2 regions of the Pseudomonas sp. FG29 genome follow, and region 1 is predicted to be linked to the other one. Evidence: predicted binding sites of a transcription regulator. Region 1 holds the regulator's gene; the other holds the start of a gene.
The links. The regulator sigma-54, encoded in region 1, starts transcription at its own class of promoters, with help from an activator protein. The targets are predictions, from matches to a motif close to ANTGGCATNNANNTTGCTNT.
Positions count from the first base shown of each region.

Region 1 (5,883 bases):
CCTGCTGCTCAAGGTAGAGAACGTCATGCATGCGGGCGATACGCTGCCATTGGTGCAACGCGGCACCAGCCTGCGCGACGCCCTGCTGGAAATGACCCAGAAAGGTCTGGGCATGACCGCCGTCCTGGAAAATGACGGGAGCCTGGCCGGCATCTTCACCGATGGCGACCTGCGCCGCGCCCTGGACAAGGGCATCGACGTGCGTCTTGCCAGTATCGACGAGGTCATGACCGCCCACGGCAAGACGGTGCATGCGGAAATGCTCGCGGCAGAGGCTCTAAAAATCATGGAAGACAACAAGATCAGCGCACTGGTGGTTGTCGATGAGAAGAATCGCCCAGTGGGCGCCTTCAACCTCGGCGATCTGCTGCGCGCAGGAGTGATGTGATGAATACCCTGCTACAACGTGCACGCGCCGTAAAACTGGCCGTATTCGACGTCGACGGCGTCCTGACCGATGGCCGCCTGTACTTTCTGGAAGACGGCAGCGAGTTCAAGACCTTCAACACACTCGACGGCCACGGCATCAAGATGCTGATGAACTCGGGCGTACGCACCGCCATCATCAGCGGCCGCAAGACGCCGGTGGTCGAACGCCGCGCCAACAATCTCGGTATCCAGCATCTGTTTCAGGGCCGCGAAGACAAACTCGTCGTCCTCGACGGCCTGCTCGCCGAACTCGGCCTAAGCTATGAACAGGTCGCCTACCTTGGCGACGACCTGCCGGACCTACCGGTGATTCGCCGGGTCGGACTCGGCATGGCCGTGGCCAGCGCCGACGGCTTCGTCCGCCAGCACGCCCATGGCGTAACCCAAGCCCGCGGCGGCGAGGGCGCCGCCCGCGAATTCTGCGAACTGATCATGCGTGCCCAAGGCACGCTGGACGCGGCACAAGCCGCTTACCTGTAGGGCACAGCATGCCGCGCAAAGCACTCAACCTCCTGATCTTCGCCCTGATCGCCGTACTGGTCGGCGCGCTGGGCTACTGGAACATCGCACCGGAAAGCGCCGGCACGGCGCAGCAAGCCGCCAGCGATGACGTCATCGACTTCTATGCAGTCGGCGCTCATACCGTGCAGTTCCAGGACGACGGCAAACTGCATTACCGCATGACGGCCGACAAACTCGAACACCTCAAGAGCACTGATGTTACCCAGGTCGAGAACCCTCAACTGGATCTCTATCGCGGCACCGACCTGCCCTGGAAAGTGACCAGCAAGCGCGCCGAGGTATCGCCCGGCGGAGCGGAAGTCGAGTTGATCGACGATGTACGTATCGCCCGTACCGACGCCAAGAATCGTCCGACCATCATCACCAGCAGCCGCATGACCGTGATTCCTGACAAGGAATATGCGCAGACCGAGCAAGCCGTTAGAATCGTTGCGGCCAACGGGGTGACCACGGCACAAGGAATGAAAGCGTACTTGAATGACAGCAGGATGATCCTGCAGTCCAACGTAAGAGGCCAGCATGAGGTTCGTTAATACCCTCCCCCTGATTATCAGCCTCGGCGCCGCATTGGGAAGCGCGGCCGCCTGGGCCTTGCCCTCCGATCGCGACCAGCCGATCCGCATCCAGGCCGACACGGCAGAGCTGGATGACAAGCAGGGCGTAGCGGTCTACCGCGGCGATGTGATCATCACTCAGGGCACCCTGAAGATCACCGGCGACACCGTGACCATCACGCAAACCGCCAGCGGCGACATCGACGTATTCACCTCGGTGGGCAACCTCGCCTATTACGAGCAGAAGCCGGCCGTGGACAAGGAGATCGTCAAAGCCTACGGCAAGACCATTCAGTACTTCGCCAGCAACGAGCGCATCGTTCTGATCGACCAGGCCAAGGTGATCCAGGAAGGCAACACCTTCGAAGGCGAGAAAATCGTCTATGACACCCGCCGCCAGATCGTCAATGCGGGCCGTGCCACCGGTAACAACGTGAGCATGCCGCGTCCGCGCATCGACATGGTCATCCAGCCGAAGAACAAACCTGCGGATCAGCAACAGTAATGGCTATTCTCAAAGCCCAGCATCTGGCCAAGAGCTACAAGGGTCGCCAGGTCGTACGCGACGTCAGCCTGAACATCGAAAGCGGCCAGATCGTGGGCCTGCTCGGCCCCAACGGCGCCGGCAAGACCACCTGCTTCTACATGATCGTCGGCCTGGTGCAGGCCGATCAGGGGCGCGTGCTGATCGATGATCTGGACGTCAGCCACCAGCCCATGCATGGCCGCGCCCGCGCGGGTATCGGCTACCTGCCCCAAGAAGCTTCGATCTTCCGCAAGCTGTCGGTGGCCGACAACATCATGGCCATTCTGGAAACGCGCAAGGATCTGGATCGCAGCGGCCGCCAGGCGGAACTGGAGAACCTGCTGCAGGAATTCCATATCCACCATATCGCCGACAGCCTGGGCATGAGCCTGTCTGGCGGTGAACGCCGCCGCGTGGAAATCGCTCGCGCCCTGGCCACCAATCCGAAGTTCATCCTGCTCGACGAACCCTTCGCCGGTGTCGACCCGATCTCGGTAGGCGATATCAAGCAGATCATCCATCACCTCAAGGCCAAGGGCATCGGCATTCTGATCACCGATCACAACGTGCGCGAAACCCTGGATATCTGCGAGACTGCTTACATCGTCAACGACGGGCAACTGATCGCAGAAGGCGATGCTCAGACCATCCTCGCCAACCAGACCGTGAAAGAGGTATACCTGGGCCACGAGTTCCGTCTGTAAATGACCTGCATTTACATGACAGGAATAGGACAGCCCCTAGGCAAATGAGCGTTTTTCAGGCATATAATTTGCTTCCTGGCGGCGCTTCGGCGCCCTGATGTGGAAGGCGTAACTCGCCAGTAAATTAAGGTCTGCAATGAAACCTTCGCTAGTCCTCAAGATGGGCCAGCAGCTGACGATGACACCGCAGCTGCAACAGGCTATCCGCCTCCTCCAACTGTCTACTCTGGATCTTCAGCAGGAGATCCAGGAGGCGCTGGAATCCAACCCCATGCTCGAGCGCCAGGAAGATGGCGACGACTTCGACAACAGCGACCCGATGGCCGATGGCGCCGAAAGCGCTGCCCCCGCGCCGAGCAAGGAAGAGAGCTACCAGGAAGCCACTCCGACGGTTGATAACCTGGAGGAAGGCGAGTGGGGCGAACGCATTCCCAACGAGCTGCCGGTCGACACTGCCTGGGAAGACATCTACCAGACCAGCGCCAGCAGCCTGCCCAGCAACGATGATGACGAGTGGGACTTCACCACCCGCACCTCCACTGGTGAAAGCCTGCACAGCCACCTGCTGTGGCAACTCAACCTCGCACCGATGTCGGACAAGGATCGGCTGATCGCCGCCACCCTGATCGACTGCATCAACAACGACGGCTACCTGGAGGAAACCCTCGAGGAAGTGGCCGAGTCCTTCGACCCCGAACTGGACATCGAACTCGATGAAGTCGAGGTCGTACTGCACCGCATCCAGCAATTCGAGCCAGCCGGCATCGGCGCCCGTGATCTGCGTGAATGCCTGCTCCTGCAACTCCGTCAGTTGCCTGCCAGCACGCCCTGGCTGACCGAAACCCAGCGTCTGGTCAGCGATCACCTGGAACTGCTCGGCAGCCGTGACTATGCCCAATTGATGCGCCGCACCAAGCTCAAGGAAGACGAGCTCAAGCAGGTCATCGACCTGATCCAGCGCCTCAACCCGCGCCCGGGTTCGCAGATCGAATCGAGCGAACCGGAATACGTGGTGCCGGACGTCATCGTGCGCAAGCACAACGACCGCTGGCTGGTGGAACTGAACCAAGAGGCCATGCCGCGTCTGCGCGTCAATGCGCAGTACGCCGGCTTCGTCAAACGCGCCGACTCCAGCGCCGACAACACCTTTATGCGCAACCAGTTGCAGGAAGCGCGCTGGTTCATCAAGAGTCTGCAGAGCCGCAACGAGACCCTGATGAAGGTGGCCACGCAGATCGTCGAACATCAACGCGGCTTCCTCGACTACGGTGACGAGGCCATGAAGCCCCTGGTGCTGCATGACATCGCCGAAGCGGTGGGCATGCACGAGTCGACCATCTCGCGCGTCACCACGCAGAAATTCATGCATACCCCACGTGGCATTTACGAGCTGAAATATTTCTTCTCCAGCCACGTCAGCACCTCCGAAGGCGGCGAATGCTCGTCCACCGCGATCCGCGCCATCATCAAAAAACTGGTCGCCGCAGAAAACGCGAAAAAGCCGTTGAGTGACAGCAAGATCGCTGGTTTACTGGAGGCACAAGGCATCCAGGTCGCCCGTCGGACAGTTGCCAAATACCGCGAGTCTCTCGGTATCGCACCATCCAGTGAACGCAAGCGCCTGATGTGAGCAAGCCAGACTGATCGCACACGCGAACAGGCCAAGGTGTTCCGGTGGTAGGTCGACTCATGACCTGCCTCTTACACAAGGCAACAAGGAGAAAGCGGTATGCAAGTCAACATCAGTGGACATCAGCTGGATGTGACCGACGCCCTGCGTGACTACATCGGCGAGAAACTCGGCCGACTGGAACGCCACTTCGACAAGATCACCAACGTTCAGGTGATCATGGAAGTCGAGAAGCTCAAGCAAAAGATCGAAGCCACCCTTCACGTTGCCGGCGGTGAGGTCGTCGCCAACGCTGAGCATACGGATATGTACGCCGCCATCGACCTGCTGGCCGACAAACTCGACCGTCAACTCATCAAGCACAAGGAAAAGCAGCTCGACCGCCTGCAAGGCGCTACAGCCCGCTGACATTTCCCCTCCATGATCCGACTTGAAAACATCCTGACCCCCGGCCGTTCCTTGGTGAACGTGCCGGGCGGCAGTAAGAAGCGCGTGCTCGAACAGATCGCCAGCCTGGTTGCTCGTGATCTTGCTGACCTGGATAACCAGGACATCTACGAAAGCCTCATTGCCCGCGAGAAACTCGGTTCTACCGGTTTCGGCAACGGTATCGCCATTCCCCATTGCCGCCTGGCTGGCTGCAGCGCCCCGATCAGTGCCCTGTTGCGCCTCGACACGGCCGTCGACTTCGACGCCATCGACGGTGCACCGGTCGATCTGCTGTTCGTGCTGCTGGTGCCAGAGGCTGCTACCGACGCGCACCTGGAACTCCTGCGCCAGATCGCCAGCATGCTCGACCGCCAGGACGTCCGCGAACGCCTGCGTCAGGCGCCGACCAGCGAGGCGCTCTATCAGGTCGTCGTGGACATCCAGAACGGTCAATAATCATGCGCCTGATCATCGTCAGCGGTCGCTCCGGCTCCGGCAAGAGCACCGCCCTCGATGTACTCGAAGACAACGGTTTCTACTGCATCGACAATCTGCCGGCGAGCCTGTTGCCAGAGCTGGCCGAGCGTTTTCTGCCGCACAGTGACCTGCTGCTGCCACAGGTTGCGGTGTCCATCGATGCACGCAACCTGCTGAGCCAGCTGCGCCGCTTTCCCGAGTTGCTCAGCGAGGTCAACAAGCGCGGCATCCGCTGTGAGGTGCTCTACCTCGACGCCGAAGACGACACCCTGCTCAAGCGCTTCTCGGAAACCCGCAGGCGTCATCCGCTAACCAACGAACATCGCTCGCTGGCCGAGGCCATCGCCTACGAGACGCAGTTGCTGGCGCCGATCATCGATCTCGCCGACCTGCGCATCGATACCACTCGCCTGAACCTCTACCAGTTGCGCGACGCGCTGAAGCTGCGCCTGCTAGGGCAGGCACAGACGGGGACGGCCTTTCTCGTCGAGTCCTTTGGCTTCAAACGTGGCATGCCCGTGGACGCCGATCTGGTGTTCGACGCGCGCTGCCTGCCCAACCCCTACTGGAAACCTGAACTGCGCGATTTTTCCGGGCTCGATCAGCCGGTCA
Region 1 covers NZ_JBMDJU010000007.1:44,148-50,030, reverse strand. Annotated here, with positions in the region: gene ACODS1_RS09955 (KpsF/GutQ family sugar-phosphate isomerase) at 1-388, shown strand, start outside; gene ACODS1_RS09950 (KdsC family phosphatase) at 388-909, shown strand; gene lptC (LPS export ABC transporter periplasmic protein LptC) at 918-1,484, shown strand; gene lptA (lipopolysaccharide transport periplasmic protein LptA) at 1,471-2,010, shown strand; gene lptB (LPS export ABC transporter ATP-binding protein) at 2,010-2,735, shown strand; gene ACODS1_RS09930 (RNA polymerase factor sigma-54) at 2,872-4,365, shown strand; gene hpf (ribosome hibernation-promoting factor, HPF/YfiA family) at 4,465-4,773, shown strand; gene ptsN (PTS IIA-like nitrogen regulatory protein PtsN) at 4,786-5,250, shown strand; gene rapZ (RNase adapter RapZ) at 5,253-5,883, shown strand, end outside.

Region 2 (5,883 bases), on a different contig from region 1:
ACGAACTGGTTGAGTGCGCCGAGAGCCCGCAGGATGCGCGGATCGCTCACCCGCGCCTCCAGCGAGTGGGTGTAGCCAATCAGCATGCCGATCAGGCGGGTATAGCGCGCGCCGGATTCGCTGCTGTTGATCGATTGCGCGTCCACTTGTTGGCGCAGGCTGGCGAGTTCATCCAGCCCACCGAGCACCTCGCTCAGTTCCGTCGAGGCTGCTGCCGATAGGGTGCGCAACGACTTGATCCGGGCGTCGCTGTCGAGTCGGAACTGGCTCAGCGCATCGCGCATGGAGGTACCGGCGCTGCCGAGGAAGACGCCACTGGCGCCGCGTTCGCGCTGCAGCGCGGTGACCACTGCGCTGATCTCCTGCGCGGTGTCACTGGCGGCCACGGTATTGTTCATCTCGGTCAGGGTCTGGTATTTGCCGGCGACATACAGGGCGGAGAAGGCCAGGAAGCCGAGTAGGGGAAATATCAGGATGAGGAGGAGTTTCACGCTCAGCGGGGCATTTTTCAGCATGGTGGTACGAGCCTATCGTCTGAAATGAGTGTTGGCAGGCGAACGACGATTGCCAGAGGCCTGTTGGCCAATGGCGGTTTTGGCGGTCAGGGATCTTGCCGTCCCTTCGGTTGCACTTCGTTGCATCGGCTGCTTCAAGGTGGCTGCGCCCTATGAGCCGATGGCCGACCCAGATCACGGATCGTTGCTGCCGACATCGCTCAGAGGCGCATTCCTGAGCACGTTGCATGAACAGCTCATCGTTCGTGCGGCGGGTTTCTTTAACGCGATCCGCTAATGATGAGCGCACAAGCATGGCCGCCGCGTGCATGGGCGCGGCAGCCAGGGCTCGAAGGCTAGAGTAGAGAGAATCGCCGGGCGCCTTTTGACCGGCAGCAACGAACCGTCGTTTTTCTCTGCTTCGCGGCGGTCTGTGAGGTCAGGTCGGCCGGGCATGCAGCAACTGGCTGCACACCTGGTTGCGGCCCTGCTGCTTGGCCTGGTAGAGCAGGCGGTCGCACTGGGCGAAGAGGTCATGGGCCTGCTGCACGCCCGTTGCCTGGGTGGTGCAGGCGCCGATGCTGATGGTCAGGTGGTTCAGCCCATCGGGGCGGTGCTGATGCTCGAGGCCGAGATTGGCCACCTGCTCGCGCAAGCGCTCGGCCAGGGCCTTCAGATCCGCGACATCGGTGATCTGCAGGAGCACGACGAACTCTTCGCCACCATAGCGGTAGACATTGCCCTGGCCCTGACGCAGGCCGGCGCTGATGCAGCGAGCGACCTCGCACAGGCACTGGTCGCCGACCTGATGACCGTAGTGGTCGTTGAAGGGCTTGAAAAAGTCGATGTCCAGCAACAGCAGGGCGAAGGGCCGGCCGTTGCGCTGCATCTGCTGCCAGTGATCTTCCAGGGCGAGATCGAAGGCGCGGCGGTTGCCGACGCAGGTCAGCGCGTCGGTGCTGGCCTGTTCGCTCAGGCGCAGGTTGAGTGCCGCCAGTTCGTCGCGCTGGCGCTGCTTTTCCTGATCGTCGAGAAAGGCCCGGCGCACACCGTTGATGTTGGTCCAACTGATGAACAGGCTGAACAGCAGCACCGGCAGGTAAGCGATGCTGAACACCAGCACCGGCTTGCTCTGGCCATCATGCAGCAGCCACTGGTTGTACAGGATGATCCCCGAGATCGCGGCGGAGCAGGCGAGGATGCCACGGAAGCTGTAGCGCGCCCCCAGGTTGGCCAGGATGATGAACACCACCGAGGCGTAGACGAAGGTGGGGACGTCGGGTGAGCTGCTGCGCTTGAGCAGTTCGAACCAGGCGATGGTGGAGATGATGTCGTGCACCGGCATCAGCATGTCCATCAGCAGCATGTTGCGATACCGCCAGAACACCAGGTAGATGTTGACCAGTCCGATCAGGCTCATGCCGCCACGCAGCAGCAGGGACTCCAGCGCCATGTCGGGGATCAGCAGGGCATCGGCAAAGACGTAGAGGTCGTAGGCGATCATGGCGATGAAGTTGATCGCCAGCAGGAAGCGCCCATGCTGTTCGACGACATAGCGCTGGTAGGCCGTCTGCAGGGCGGCGGGAATTACCCAGGCCGATTGTCTGGAGGAGGCGGTGCCTGACTCTGAGGCGCTCATCGGGCCGGATTCCTGTGCTTCTTCATGACACATTCTGTTGGGGGCAATTGCATGCGCCTGTCGGGATGGTGGCGTTCTGCTGCATGTTTGCAAGGGCGCGCCATTATTACGCCGCTACCTGATGGCTGGGGAGGGGGTGGCTGGTTTTTTATCGGGTATTCGCGGCTGAGCCGTTGTGTCCTTCGCTGCACCAAGACGGGGAGGCATGTTGTCGGCGAATATCCGAGCAATCGAGTATGACTTTTTAACCTTATGATTTTATTTGACTTATTTATTTGTAATTGGATATTTCCAATTGGCAAGGGGATTGCTATGCCTTATGGGAAATAAAAATTCCTGTCAGGATATATTCCGGCAGGGTCTCGTATGCCGATGCTGCGCGATAGGCCGCGCAGCACGGTTCCCTGATTGGAGGCTGTAGTCGATGACCCGTAGTCGTATCGTGTTGGGGCTTGTTCCGTTGTTGGGCAGTGCCGCCGTGCAGGCGGCCGAGACGCCCGTGGTCAACAGTGGTGACACGGCATTCGTGGCGCTCTGCTCGCTGGTGGTGCTGCTGATGACCCTGCCTGGCCTGGCGCTGTTCTATGGCGGCATGGCGCGTGGCAAGAACGTGCTGTCGATCCTCATGCAGGTGTTCTGCACGGCATCGCTGATGTCGGTGCTCTTCGCCATCTACGGCTACAGCCTGTGCTTCACCGACGGTGGTTCCTGGCAATCACTGATCGGCGGGCTGGACAAGCTGTTCCTCAAGGGCGTTGGCACCGACTCCGTGGTCGGCACCATTCCCGAATACCTGTACTTCCTGTTCATGCTGCTGTTCGCCGCGATCACCCCGGCGATCATCGTCGGCGCCTTCGCCGAGCGCATGAAGTTCTCGGCGGTGATGCTGTTCATGGCGGTCTGGCTGACGCTCAACTACATCCCCATGGCGCACATGGCCTGGGGCGGTGGTTGGGTGTTCAACCTAGGCGTGCAGGATTTCGCCGGTGGCAACGTGGTGCACCTGAACGTGGGCATCGCCTCGCTGGTCGGCGCCTGGCTGATCGGCCGGCGGCGCGACTACGGCACGTCGGCGCTGGCCCCGCACAACATGACCATGACCTTCATCGGCGGTGGCCTGCTATGGGTCGGCTGGCTCGGCTTCTGTGGCGGTTGCGCCCTGGCGGCCAGTGGTTTCGCCATGTTGGTGATGGTCAACACCATGCTCGCCAGCTGCGCTGGGGCACTGGCCTGGATGCTGGTCGAGGGTGTGCACCGCGGTAAGCCGAGCCTGTTCGGCGCGGTGTCCGGCGCCATCGCCGGGCTGGTAGCGATCACCCCGGCCTGTGGCTACGTCGGCCCCATGGGCGCCATCGTCCTGGGGCTGATCGCCGCGCCGGTGTGCGTCTGGGCGGTTGAGAAGCTCAAGCCCGCCATGGGGCTGGACGATGCCTTCGACGTGTTCTGCGTGCATGGCGTGGCCGGCATCCTCGGTGGTCTGCTGACCCCGGTGTTCGCTCTGAGCGAATTGGGTGGGCAGGGCTTCACCGGCGAGCGTGGCCTGCTCGATCAATTGCAGGTCAATGCCGGCGTACTGCTGTTCAGCATCCTCTTCTCGGCGCTGACCAGTTGGGTGGCGTTCAAGATCGCGGCGCTGTTCTGCGGGGGGCTACGCGTGGATGAAGAGCAGGAGATCGACGGCCTGGATCTCGCTGCGCATGGCGAGGTGGGCTACAAGTACTCCAACTGACGAAACAGGTCATTCGCGGAGTCTCGGGGGAAATCGATCCTGATGGCAGTCCGGAGACGGACTGGTGGATTGGTCGCTGACGCTACGAGCGGCCGGCGTCCCGGTCCGCCCTACGGCTGCATCCTGTGGGAGGGGCTTTAGCCGCGATTGTCGCCGCTGAAGCGCCTCCCACAATGACTTAGCGGGCGCACTCGGCTTGCAACTTATCCCCCGATGATCGCTCGGGAACCATAGCCTCACTGAAGGGCGTTGCTCGAGATATAAGGGCGGGCTTAGGCGAACAGTCCGCCAGTCCATTTCCATCCCATCACCACCACTTCTTCACCCCTCAAACCCTCTGTTCAGAAATCCTCCTGATGCGCCGCAGTGGCGCGCTTTGCCCTGCGCTTGTGCAGTCTTTGCCGGCTTGCGGGATGGTTGCAGGGGCCGGCGCCCACGCTGGCGCGGGATGACGGAAATGGCACAGTCCGTGCTTTCTTCATGAGAACAAAAAGTTCTCTCAGAGAATTTTCTCTGGAGGCCAATCGACCATCGCCTTGCTCTCACCCGGGAGGGTTTCCGATGACCGCATCCAGTACCGAACCCCTGTTCAGTACCCCACGTTATGCCACCGAGGCGTCCCGGCAACCGGCCAGTCGCCGCATCGTGGTCGCCCAGCAGGCCAGTGCCGCTACCGCGCTGCTCGATGATCCGGCGCCGACTCTGCTGCTGTGCCTGGGCGAGACGCTGCCAGGCAGTGCCGAGCAGGAGGGCTTGCCCAGTATCGAGGCGCTTTACCTGCGCCTGCAGATGCTGCTGGAGCAGGCGCAGGCCGGCACCCGGCTGTATGTCTGTGGCGATGAAAGCTTTCTCTGGCATGTGTACCGCCTGGCACGCCATACCGGCCTGCTCGGCGATGAGATCGAACTGTTCAAGCAAGGCGCGCGACGCCGCCTGTACTGCGTGCACTGCGGGCATTTCCAGGACATCGGCAGCGAAGGCGAATGCACCTGTGGCCAGTGCCGGGTGAAGCTGTTCGTGCGCGAACATTTCTCCCAGCGCCTAGGCGCCTACATGGGCGTCTGCATCGATCCGGACAGCCCCTATGCGGCGGAGGTGCCGGCATGAGCGCGATGATCGAGGTGCAGGTTACCGCTGTGCGCCAACTGACGCCTGTGGTACGCGAGTTCAGTTTCGCCGCGCTCGACGGCGCGCTGCCGGGTTTTTCCTGCGGCAGCCACGTGCAGGTGGTGTTGCCTATCGAAGGGCGCACGCTGCGCAACGCCTATTCGCTGTTGGGCGATCCGCGTGAAACCGGCGTGTATCGTATCGCCGTCCGACTGCAGGAGGCCTCGCGCGGCGGTTCGCGTTACCTGCACGAGCAGGTGCGCGTCGGTGACCGGTTGCAGATAGGTGTGCCGAGCAACCTGTTCGCCCTGCATTCGCAGGCCCGTCACCACATTCTGGTGGCCGGTGGCATCGGCATCACGCCGTTCATGGCCTACCTGGCCGAGCTGAAGGCACAAGGCGCTTCGTTCGAACTGCACTACGCCTACCGCAGCGGCCTGACCGACGCCTACGCTGATGAGCTGCGCGAACGTCTGGGCGAGCGCTTCCATGGCTACGACGCTGCTGTCGGCCAGCGCCTGTCCTGCGCCGATCTGTTCAGCGCCAAGCCGCTTGGCAGCCACCTTTACGTCTGCGGCCCGCAGCGTCTGCTCGATGAACTCAAGGTGCTTGCTGCTGCCCATGGCTGGTCGGCCGGGCGCCTGCACTGGGAAGCCTTCGCCGCGCCCGAGCCAGGCCAGCCGTTCACCGTCGAGCTGGCGCGCAGTGGCCAGCGCCTGCAGGTGCCGGGCGACCACAGCCTGCTCGAAGCGCTGGAGGCTGCCGGTGTGGAGGTGCCCAACCTGTGCCGGGGCGGGGTGTGCGGGCAATGCACCACGCGCTACCTGAGCGGCGAGGTGGAGCACCGCGATCACTATCTGGATGAGCAACAGCGTGGCGCCGCGCTGATGCCCTGTGTTTCCCGTGGCGGCTGC
Region 2 covers NZ_JBMDJU010000006.1:181,852-187,734, forward strand. Annotated here, with positions in the region: partial or broken gene ACODS1_RS09650 (nitrate- and nitrite sensing domain-containing protein) at 1-515, opposite strand, end outside; gene ACODS1_RS09655 (GGDEF domain-containing protein) at 934-2,133, opposite strand; gene ACODS1_RS09660 (ammonium transporter) at 2,558-3,862, shown strand; gene ACODS1_RS09665 (dimethylamine monooxygenase subunit DmmA family protein) at 4,424-4,969, shown strand; gene ACODS1_RS09670 (PDR/VanB family oxidoreductase) at 4,966-5,883, shown strand, end outside.
Region 2: the regulator sigma-54 is predicted to act here: its motif matches at 2,428-2,447, upstream of ACODS1_RS09660 (ammonium transporter).